One region of the Pectobacterium nicotianae genome, then DNA from elsewhere that is predicted to be linked to it. Evidence: predicted binding sites of a transcription regulator. Region 1 holds the regulator's gene; the other holds the start of a gene.

Region 1 (6,023 bases):
TATCGATTCTGGTAAAGCCGTCGTGGGGATCACTGGACGTTATCAGGCAGGCTTCTTCCCGATTATGATGTTTGGTTTGCCGGGTGCCGCGCTGGCGATTTATCACTGCGCACGCCCTGAAAACAAAAGCAAAGTGGCCGGGATTATGCTGGCGGCGGCATTTGCTTCCTTCTTTACTGGGATCACTGAGCCGCTGGAATTCTCCTTCATGTTTGTTGCGCCGGTGCTGTATTTCCTGCATGCGTTGCTGACCGGTTTTTCTGTCTTTATCGCAGCCAGCATGCATTGGATTGCCGGTTTTGGTTTCAGTGCGGGTCTGGTCGATATGGTGCTGTCCTCACGTAACCCGCTGGCCACCCAGTGGTACATGCTGCTTGCTCAGGGGCTGGTATTCTTCGTCATTTACTATGTGGTGTTCCGCTTTACCATCACTCGCTTCAATCTGTTAACGCCAGGACGTGAGCTGGCTGTGAGCGGTAGCGAAGCCGATGGCTATGACGTGAGCACGGCGTCTGCAGGTGAGAAATCAAGCGATACGGCGACGCTGGCGCGGGGCTATTTGCAGGCACTTGGCGGAAAAGCCAATCTGACGGGCATTGATGCCTGTATCACACGTCTGCGTTTGAACGTGGCTGATTCCTCTCTGGTTGATGATGCACAGGCAAAACGTCTTGGCGCGGCGGGCGTTATTCGTCTGAATAAGCAGAGCGTACAGATTGTGGTGGGTACGCAGGCTGAATCGATAGCGACCGCGCTGAAAGCAGAGTATGACAAGATATAATGACAAGGTGTAATACGACGATGTTGATCGTTTAACGCGGTGTTATACCGATGAAATGGATAGGGCGAGATAGCAATCTCGCCCTTTTTTTTCGTTATGAATAATTAAATGAAACTAACGGTTGTTTCCCAGCGTAGCTTGTTGGATCATTGTCGGTTATACGTCGTTTTAGCATTGAGGAATGAAGAATGAGTGAGGCTGAAGCCCGCCCAACCAACTTTATCCGTCAGATTATTGATGAAGATCTGGCGTCCGGTAAGCATGACCATATTCAGACGCGTTTCCCGCCAGAGCCGAACGGCTATCTGCATATTGGGCATGCAAAGTCTATTTGCCTGAATTTTGGTATCGCGCGTGACTATCAGGGGCAATGCAACCTGCGTTTTGACGATACCAATCCGGTAAAAGAAGACATCGAATACGTTGAGTCGATCAAACGTGACGTTGAGTGGCTGGGTTTTTCATGGAGCGGCGACGTTCGCTATTCTTCTGATTATTTCGATCAACTGCACGCTTATGCGGTTGAGCTGATCGGTAAAGGGCTGGCTTACGTTGATGAACTGACGCCTGAGCAGATTCGCGAATACCGCGGTACGCTGACGGCACCGGGCAAAAACAGCCCTTACCGCGATCGCACCGTGCAGGAAAACCTGACTCTGTTTGAAAAAATGCGTAACGGTGGGTTTGCGGAAGGTACAGCCTGCCTGCGTGCAAAAATCGATATGGCATCGTCCTTTATCGTGATGCGCGATCCGGTGTTGTATCGCATTAAATTTGCCGATCACCACCAGACGGGCAACAAGTGGTGCATCTACCCGATGTATGACTTCACCCACTGCATTTCCGATGCGCTGGAAGGGATCACGCATTCGCTGTGTACGCTGGAATTCCAGGACAACCGCCGTCTGTATGACTGGGTGCTGGATAACATCACCATTCCTTGCCATCCACGTCAGTACGAGTTCTCCCGCCTCAATCTCGAATACGCGATTATGTCCAAGCGTAAGCTGAATCAACTGGTGGTGGAAAACGTCGTTGAAGGATGGGACGATCCGCGTATGCCGACCATCTCTGGTCTGCGTCGTCGTGGTTATAGCGCAGCCTCTATCCGTGAATTCTGTGTGCGCATCGGCGTAACGAAACAGGATAACAACGTGGAAATGGCCGCGCTTGAGTCCTGTATCCGCGACGACCTGAATGAGAACGCGCCGCGTGCCATGGCGGTGCTGGATCCGGTCAAAGTCGTGATCGAGAATCTGTCAGCCGAGCACGAAGAGTTTGTCGCGATGCCAAACCATCCGAACAAGCCAGAAATGGGTTCACGTCAGGTCGCATTCAGTCGCGATGTTTACATCGATCGTGCTGACTTCCGTGAAGAAGCCAACAAGCAGTACAAGCGTCTGGTGCTGGGTAAAGAAGTGCGTCTGCGTAACGCTTATGTGATCAAAGCAGAGCGCATTGAAAAAGACGAGCAGGGTACTATCACCACGATTTACTGTAGCTATGATGCGGAAACGCTGAGCAAAGATCCGGCTGATGGTCGTAAAGTGAAAGGCGTTATCCACTGGGTTTCTGCGGCTCACGCGGTACCAGCTGAATTCCGCTTGTACGATCGCCTGTTCAGTGTGGCAAACCCTGGCGCGGCGGAAGACTTCCTGTCGACGATTAATCCAGATTCACTGAAAACTACGCAAGGTTTTGTGGAAGCAAGCCTGGCGCAGGCAGAAGCTGAGAAAGCGTATCAGTTTGAGCGTGAAGGCTATTTCTGTGCTGACCGCGTTTACTCCAGTGCAGAACATCTGGTGTTTAACCGTACGGTTGGGCTACGTGATACCTGGGTAGGCTAAGGCCACCAGTTAGAAGACAAAAATAAAACCGCCTCGGCGGTTTTATTTTTTTATGCGGTCGATTTATCGTGTGGAATCGTGCAGGGTTTCATCCTCTCGGCAATCCCCTTCACTGCAATGCCCATAAAGATACAGACTGTGGTTGGACAGTTTAATGCCGTGTCTTTCTGCGATCTCACGTTGACGTGCTTCGATATATTCATCGCGGAATTCAATGACTTTGCCACAGTCGAGGCAAATTAAGTGATCGTGATGATGCTGCTGCGTCAATTCAAAGACGGATTTGCCACCTTCGAAGTTATGACGGGTTACGATACCCGCATCATCAAACTGGTTGAGTACGCGATAGACGGTAGCGAGACCAATCTCTTCGCCCATATCAATCAGTTTCTTATATAAATCTTCCGCACTGACGTGATGGCAGACAGGGTCCTGTAACACTTCCAGTATTTTCAGTCTTGGAAGAGTGACTTTCAGGCCGGCCTTCTTTAATGCGGTATTGTTGTCAGTCATGCGGGTTTAATCCTGTTGCTTACTTATCAATGGAGGCTGCCTAGCCTATGACATCGGTCGGCTCAAAAAATGCAAAAGCGTCTCAATTATAGAACCGCGCATACAAAATGAAAACAAGGGAATGTTAACAATATTGTCCCCATTCACACTATTGGTATACAACGCAATTCGTTGTTGATGAATGAGGAAATGATGATGCACATACAAAGCCGATGGGATTATTGTACAGGTTTACTGATAGAAGTTAAAAAAATGTATCAATTATTATGAAAGGTTTTACCTATCAATGCTGTTTTCGGCTCTGATAGGGATTATCAGAGCCGAAATGGCTTAGCCAACCAGTTCTTTCAGGTTCAGCTCATCGCTGATCTGTTTCACCCACGTTGTTACGCGTTCGCTGGTCAGTTCAGGCTGACGGTCTTCATCGATAGCCAGGCCGATGAAGTGATTGTCGTCGGCGAGCCCTTTAGAGGCTTCAAAGTAATAGCCCTCTGTTGGCCAGTGGCCGACAATTGTCGCGCCGCGAGGCTCAATAATGTCACGGATGGTGCCCATGGCATCACAGAAGTATTCTGCATAATCTTCCTGATCGCCGCAGCCAAACAGGGCAACCAATTTTCCTGTGAAATCCACTTCTTCCAGCGACGGGAAGAAGTCATCCCAATCGCACTGAGCTTCACCGTAATACCAGGTTGGAATACCCAGCAGCAGAATATCGAAACCTTCGAGGTCTTCTTTGCTGCTTTTGGCGATGTCATGAACATCAGCGACGTTGGTGCCTAACTGCTGTTGAATCGTTTTGGCGATGTTTTCAGTGTTGCCGGTATCACTGCCAAAGAATATTCCGATGAGTGCCATGAATTAAATAACCTCTTGATTCCTAATGGTATGGTGTAATGTTTCACCCACTTATCTGTTAATAATAACAGACACTCACATCGGGAGAAACTCGTATCGGTAAGGATGCGTAAATCAAGAGCGTGTGACGTGCGAAGGTGAGTAAGGAAACGAAACGTATCTCTGTGTGATACTAAATTCCTCATAATGAATAGGGTTTATGTTATTGTCTGAGATTCAGTACACATTTCCTTAATATAATTACGGTTATATATTTGCAACGATGTTTCATTTTTTATGGATGTATTTTTTATTTCTCTGGTTGTTTCAATTGTAATTAAAAGCAGACTTCTGTTTGTGAAAAATAAAAATCACGGAGCGGTACGTTACTATTCCTGAGAGTTAAAATGCACACAAAAGATAATGTTTTATAGGACTGAAAATCTGTAACATTTCTCGGGAATATTCTTAATGAATGGAAATAAGAACTATAACCATTTGCAGCTGAAACGATGCAATCATGAAAGAAAGGGTTTTATTCTTTTGATGTTAAAGAATAAAATGAAAACTCATCTCAAATCACCTTATTGCCTAATGGTATGTCCGTGCCAACACAAGCAGGACGCGGGTGCGCGGCACGTTTGATTGCAACTCTCTGATTAAAATACTTATATCTATAGAAATAGGTGAATTTATTCTCAGTGTGAAAAATTATATTAATAAATATAGCGAGAACGCTAAATATTCTCTGTATTTAGCCGATGAGTTAGCGTGGTTTTTGAGTTTTCAACTCGGTGAAATGTGAACGCTAGGGAGAAGTGACCTGTTTCATGGTGTGAATTTTCTGATTCATATCGGTTGATTAGCGATAAAAATCTTTTTAACCATTTTCCTGATTTGGAGTGAGCTATGAAACTTATAAAAAATATTGCCATCAGAACCGCGATGCTGTGGGTTCTGGGCATTTTTTGTGTTCTTTGGGGTGGCGTGTCGATATATACCATGTTCTCTTTTAAAGAGATGACGGCGACCTCGAAAACCAGCACCTTGCTGGTTCAGAACATGAATTTTATCAACCAGGGCAACGATCAATATTTCCGAATGGTAACCCGTCTGGCGCGTGCAGTTGATGCTCGTCGCAGCGGTGATAATGCTACCGCAGATAAAGAGCAGGCTTCTGCACTTGTCGCGTTGGATAAACTGAAATCTGATTTGGTGGCGTTTAATGCTATCGATCATGCGGGTCTGGATGCTGCGCTGGTACAGGCGGTCAGCCGTGACTGGAATAACCTGGTGACTCAGGGCGTTGAACCGCTTTACCAAAAGGCCGTTGCCAACGCGCTGGATGACTACCAAAATCAGGCCAAGAACGTTGTGCCACCATTGAGTCGTCAGTTTGGCGCCTCTCTCTCAGCATTCAGTAACGCCAGCGCAGAGAAATTTGATGCCGCAGGTGTTCGTTTTGAACAAATCACCACGATTGGACAGAACATTTTGCTGAGCGGGTTGATTATCGGCCTGGTCATGCTGTTCCTGACCGACCGCTATCTGGTGGTATGTCTGGTTCGTCCGTTAAACGATCTGCGCTATCACTTTAGCGTGATTGCTTCCGGCCACTTGGGCAAACCGATTCTGGACTTTGGTAATAACTGTGTCGGTCGCTTGTTCCCACTGCTGCGTGAAATGCAGGGGAGTTTGGCTAGCACGGTTAGCACGATCAGAAACAGCACGGATTCCATCTATCAGGGTGCTTCTGAGATTGCCGCAGGCAACAACGATCTGTCTTCACGTACCGAAGAGCAGGCTTCCGCGCTGGAAGAAACTGCGGCGAGCATGGAGCAACTGACGGCAACGGTGAAACAGAACGCCGAAAACGCCAACCACGCCAGCCAACTGGCATTACAAGCCTCGACAACGGCGAAGAAGGGCGGTGAAATCGTTGAGAACGTGGTGAAAACCATGGCGGAAATCTCCGGCAGTTCGAGAAAAATCGCAGAGATCACCACTGTGATTAACGGCATCGCGTTCCAGACCAACATTCTGGC
Region 2 (6,023 bases), 1.0 Mb from region 1:
TGATTTCACGCGAGCTGGAAATGCTGTGCCGTGAAGCAGGACTACAGTTGCTGATTGCCTGCACCGACGAAAACGCCAGTCAGGAGATGATGGCGGTCAACAGTCTGGTGCAGCGTCAGGTCGATGGCCTGATTGTCGCTTCCAGCCTGTTAAGCGATGTCGAATATCAGAAAATTAATCAGCAGTTGCCCGTCATACAGTTTGACCGGGTGATTGGTGATTCCACGCTGCCGATGGTGATTTCCGAAGCGGTAGAATCCACGGCAGAAATGGTCGAGCGTATCGCCCGTCAGCATCGTGATGAATTCTATTTCCTTGGCGGCCAGCCGCGAATCTCCCCGACTCGCCACCGTCTGGAAGGCTTCCAGCTTGGACTCACACGCGCAGGTATCGATTGCAAGCCGGAGTGGATTATTCACGGCAGCTATCACCCCAGCGCGGGTTATGAAATGTTTGCTCAGCTGTGTGCAACGCTGGGTCGTCCGCCAAAAGCGCTGTTTGTTGCCGCCTGTGGCCTGATGGAAGGCGTGCTGCGCTATATGAACCAGCATAACCTGATGGAAAGCGGCATTCGACTGTGCTGCTTTGACGATCACTATCTGTTTGACTGCTTACCGTTGAAGATCGATACCGTGGCGCAGGATTGTGAAAATCTGGCGCGCAGCAGTTTTGAGATGGTGACCAGCCTGATTGCACAACAGCCGCTTGAAGAAGATCGACGCTATATCCCGACGCGGATTCACTGGCGTCATCCTGACTCGCGGGCGTAGGCTAACGCCCAACCACTCTGCCCTATCACCCAGATGTAAACCTGCAGACGTAAAAAAGGAACGCGGTTTGAACATCCGCATTCCTTCTTACAACGCAACCCTCAGCCGTTATTTAGCGGCAGCGGTTTCCGCACCGACCAGGCCGACCTTGAGGTAGCCCGCTTTACGCAGTGAATCCATCACGCTCATGATGGTTTCATAATCGACGCTTTTATCCGCCTGAAAGAAGATGGTCGTTTCTTTGTTGGCACTGGTTTTCGCATCCAGCACCTGCGCCAGCGACTGCTCGCTAACCACCTCTTCACCCAGGAACATTTGCTTGTCCGCTTTTACCGTCAGATAAAGCGGTTTTTCCGGCCGCGGCTGTGGTGCTGCTGATGAAGCTGGCAGATCGACACGAATGTCTACCGTTGCCAGCGGGGCAGCCACCATGAAGATAATCAGCAGAACCAGCATGACGTCAATGAACGGCGTGACGTTAATGTCATGCATTTCACCGTCATCACTCACGTCCTCCTTCAAATGCATCGCCATGACTTAACCCACCCGCAGTTTATGCGCTGCTGAAGACGCCCGGTTATCGTTGCTGGCAGCCACGTCGAGATCGCGACTTTGCAGCAGCAGCACTTGTGCAGCCACATCGCCGACCATCGCTTTGTAACCAGCAATCGAACGAGCAAAGACGTTATAGATGACCACTGCAGGAATCGCGGCAACCAGACCAATCGCCGTCGCCAGCAGGGCTTCTGCAATCCCCGGAGCAACGACCGCCAGGTTAGTGGTTTGCGTCTGTGCGATACCGATGAAGCTGTTCATGATGCCCCATACCGTACCGAACAGCCCCACGAACGGGGCAACTGCGCCGACCGTTGCCAGATAGCCGTTACCACGCCCCATGTGACGCCCGGTAGCCGCCACGCGACGTTCCAGACGAAACGCGGTGCGCTCTTTAATTCCGTTGTTGTCATCAGAACGTGCGGAAAGCTCCAGCTCGTTCTGCGCATCAACCAGCAATTGCTGTGCGACGCTGCCGGCTTTGAACGCGTCTGCAGTTTCCAGCGCGTCGTCCAATGTTTTCGCCTGTTCCAACGCCAGATACTCACGGCGCAGGCGGCGTTTCGCGCCAGACATCTCAACGCTTTTACTGAAGAAGATCGCCCAGGTAATCACGGAGGCCAGCAGCAAACCGATCATCACCGTTTTCACCACGGCGTCAGCGTGCTGGTACATACCCCAGACGGACAAATCGGTTTTCATCAGGTTGTTGGTGCCCGGTGCCGCACTGGCAGGCAGCGCGAGTGCTGAGGCTGGTGCCTGCACATCGGTCGTCACAGGAGCGGAAGGCGACGCAACAGCAGGCTGAGCGGCTGGTGCTGCATTCTCTGTCGATAACGGTGCCGTTGCTGGAGCCGCAAACGCATTTCCACTTAGTCCCGCCGTACACAGCAGGATAACCAGCACGCTACGGGAAAATGCGCTGAACGCGCCACGTTTTTTTTGCCAGGTTGATAACACCTGTTGAGTTGTATTACTGACAGCCGTCTTCACGCTGTGCCTCCACCATTCGTTCTGTACAATCATCTGTTCTGTACAATCATCTGTTCTGTACAATATCCGCACATATTCGCAGGTATAATGCCGCAATAACGCAGCCTGAAATGATACCAAACCCTGAACGAATTGATAGTCGTTCTCATTATTATTTACATCAGATAACGCACTTTCCTTGCGTTTTGACAGGATTTCAGAGGGTATTGCTCGCACATCTGCAGGAAAAGCATAAGAACGACAAGAAGAAGAGCATTCAGGAATATATCAGGCGGGAGATCCCCCTAAAACACGGCGCGATAGCCACGGTTTTTACGATCGGCTTTTTGTGATCAACATTAAGTTATCACACCATTTCATGATGGCTGGCGATAAGTTTACTGAAATAAATAGATACATATGCACATAATAAGATAAATAAAAACACCAAGTTACGTATATTCCTATAAGTCAAATAGGAATAAAGTCCATATAAAACAGCATTTCATATTAGCTTTTTCTTTTGTGACACGAGTCATTCTACGAAGTTGTATAATAGGTTAGCTTAACTCGCAGAGAATACTGACACACGCCACAATAATACGTAATAGGCGGCCGTCTTCTCATCATTAAACCCACTCTTCATTACGCTATTTTTCATGGGTTTATATTTTTAAATCACCCTTTGATTATCGATAATGTCACCCCACCTCTGGAGATAATTCAATGAAGCTGTCGAAAACATTGATCGGTGTTTGTCTGGGTTCTACTGCACTCCTGATGAGCCAAGCGATTCAGGCACAACAAATTAAAGCCTCTGATGTTCACCCTGAAGGTTACCCTAATGTCGTCGCCGTTCAGAAAATGGGAGAAAAATTAAAAGCCGCTACAAATGGCAGGCTGGAAATTAAAACCTTCCCCGGCGGGGTATTGGGTGATGAGAAACAAATGATTGAGCAGGCGCAGCTCGGCGCGATTGATATTATCCGTGTATCAATGACGCCCGTTGCCGCTATTTTACCGGAAATAGAAGTCTTCACGCTGCCCTATATTTTCCGTGATGAAGATCATCTGCATAAAGTGCTGGATGGAAAAATCGGTCAGGAAATTGGTGACAAGATTACCCATAGCAGTAAATCAAAATTGGTTTTTCTGGGCTGGATGGATGCAGGAACGCGTAACTTAATCACCAAACAACCGGTGGCGAAACCAGAAGACCTCAAAGGCATGAAAATTCGCGTACAGGGTAGCCCGGTTGCGCTGGCAACGCTAAAAGCGATGGGGGCCAACTCGATTGCCATGGGCGTCAGCGAAGTCTTCAGCGGTATGCAAACCGGCGTGATTGACGGCACCGAAAATAACCCACCAACGTTTGTCGCACACAATTACCTGCCTGTCGTGAAAAACTATACCTGGAGCCGCCACTTCATTATTCCTGAGCTGTTCCTGTATTCCAAAACCAAATGGGACAAACTTTCTAAAGAGGATCAGGATCTTATCCTGAAGCTGGCGAAAGAAGCACAGCAAGAACAGCGCGTGCTATGGAATGAATATACTCAGCAATCTCTGGATAAAATGAAAGCCGGTGGCGTTCAGTTCCATGAAATTGATACCGAGTACTATTTCAAAGCCACCCAATCCGTTCGCGATCAGTTTGGTGCCAAATATCAGGATCTGATTAAAGCCGTCGCTGACGTCCAATAATCAGTACCTCATCTCAGCGGATAAATAGCCTGCTATTTATCCGCCACCATTAATAGCCTGATATCAACAATGATCCTTTGCTTATCACTCAGCGAAGTGAGTATAGGTGGAAAAATGGCACAGTCTTATCTTTCCAGCATGGATGTACTCTATCGTATTGCCATGTGGGTTTCTGGTCTGGCGTTATTAATTATGACGCTTGTTATTCCTGTCGGTATATTCGCACGCTATGTATTGAATGCCGCGTTATCCTGGCCAGAACCCATTTCTATTATTTGTATGGTGACGTTTACTTTTGTCGGTGCCGCTGTCAGCTACCGTTCCAACTCACATATTGCCGTCAGTATGTTGACCGACAGATTGCCAGAAGCCGGTAAGAAGGTTTGCGTTCACCTGTCGAATCTCCTGATGCTGCTAATCAGCCTGTTTATTCTCTACTACAGCACCGTGCTTTGCATGGAATTATGGGAACAGCCCGTCGCGGAGTTTCCTGTATTAACTGCGGGCGAAAGTTATTTACCGCTGCCTATCGGCTCGTTAATCACCGTGCTCTTTATCATCGAAAAAATGTTTTTCGGCCCGCAGGATAAACGCCCTGTGGTAATGCTTGGCAGTTCTTAATTCGGAGCCAATACCATGGATGCATTTATTCTTGTTGCTACCCTGGCCGTGCTGCTGGCGGTCGGCGTTCCCGTCGCCTACGCGGTGGGGTTAAGCGCCATTGTTGGTGCATTCTGGATCGATCTGCCGCTTGAGGCAGTCATGATTCAGATTACCAACGGCGTTAACAAATTTTCACTGCTGGCGATTCCTTTCTTCATTCTGGCCGGGGCAATCATGGCCGAAGGCGGCATCGCTCGTCGGTTGGTCAGCTTCGCTTACATTTTTGTCGGCTTTATTCGCGGCGGCTTATCGCTGGTTAATATCGTGGCCTCAACGTTTTTCGGCGCGATATCCGGCTCTTCCGTGGCGGATACCGCTTCTATCGGTTCGGTGATGATCCCGGAAATGGAGAAGAAGGGTTATCCGCGCGACTTCTCCGCTGCCGTCACCGCCAGCGGCTCCGTGCAGGCGATTTTGACACCGCCGAGCCACAACTCAGTGATCTACTCGCTGGCAACCGGCGGCACAGTTTCCATTGCCTCGTTGTTTATTGCAGGGATCCTGCCCGGTCTGCTGCTCAGCCTGACCATGATGGTGATGTGCGTCGGTTTTGCCCATCGGCGCGGCTATCCAAAAGGCGAACGCGTGCCGTTTCGTCAGGCGCTGAAAATCTTTGTCGATACCCTGTGGGGATTGATGACGGTTGTCATCATTATGGGCGGGATTCTGTCTGGTATTTTTACCGCGACCGAGTCTGCGGCCATTGCCTGTCTGTGGTCCTTCTTCGTGACCATGTTTATCTATAAAGATTACAAGTGGTCGGAACTGCCCAAGCTGATGTACCGCACGGTCAAGACCGTCACGATCGTGATGATCCTGATCGGCTTCGCGGCCGCATTCGGTGCCATCATGACCTACATGCAGTTGCCCGCGCGTATTACCGAGTTTTTCACCTCCATTTCGGATAACAAATACGTCATCCTGATGTGGATTAATATCATGCTGCTGCTGATCGGTACGCTGATGGACATGGCACCGCTGATCCTGATTCTGACGCCCGTTCTGCTGCCCGTCGCCCTCTCGCTCGGCATCGATCCGGTGCATTTCGGCATGATCATGCTGGTGAACCTTGGGATCGGCCTGATTACACCACCGGTGGGGTCGGTGCTTTTCGTCGCTAGTGCGGTGAGTAAACAGAAGATAGAACAGGTCGTTAAAGCGATGCTGCCCTTCTACTGCGGGCTCTTCTTTGTGCTGATGCTGGTCACCTATATTCCGGCCATCTCGCTCTGGCTACCCAAATTCTTTGGCGTCCATACGGGTTAACGCACGCCCAATTGCGCCATGTTGTTCGCCGCAATGCAGAACAACATGGCGCTTTCCCGACATTTTCTGACCTGAAATATTTTCACCTACTTC

Evidence for each region. Region 1 encodes Fur, which represses iron uptake genes when iron is present. Its sites were predicted from a motif close to ATAATAATGAGAACNACTATCAA; they were not measured.
Region 2: a site for Fur is predicted at 2,451-2,473, ahead of exbB (tol-pal system-associated acyl-CoA thioesterase). Genes of this name have one in related genera too.

What each region holds. Positions count from the first base shown of each region.
Region 1 is NZ_CP096821.1:3,433,869-3,439,891, reverse strand. It holds gene nagE (N-acetylglucosamine-specific PTS transporter subunit IIBC) at 1-781, shown strand, start outside; gene glnS (glutamine--tRNA ligase) at 970-2,628, shown strand; gene fur (ferric iron uptake transcriptional regulator) at 2,692-3,141, opposite strand; gene fldA (flavodoxin FldA) at 3,472-3,999, opposite strand; gene MYB54_RS15375 (methyl-accepting chemotaxis protein) at 4,888-6,023, shown strand, end outside.
Region 2 is NZ_CP096821.1:4,441,480-4,447,502, forward strand. It holds gene MYB54_RS19725 (LacI family DNA-binding transcriptional regulator) at 1-770, shown strand, start outside; gene exbD (TonB system transport protein ExbD) at 879-1,304, opposite strand; gene exbB (tol-pal system-associated acyl-CoA thioesterase) at 1,308-2,318, opposite strand; gene MYB54_RS19740 (TRAP transporter substrate-binding protein) at 3,024-4,001, shown strand; gene MYB54_RS19745 (TRAP transporter small permease) at 4,116-4,622, shown strand; gene MYB54_RS19750 (TRAP transporter large permease) at 4,638-5,930, shown strand.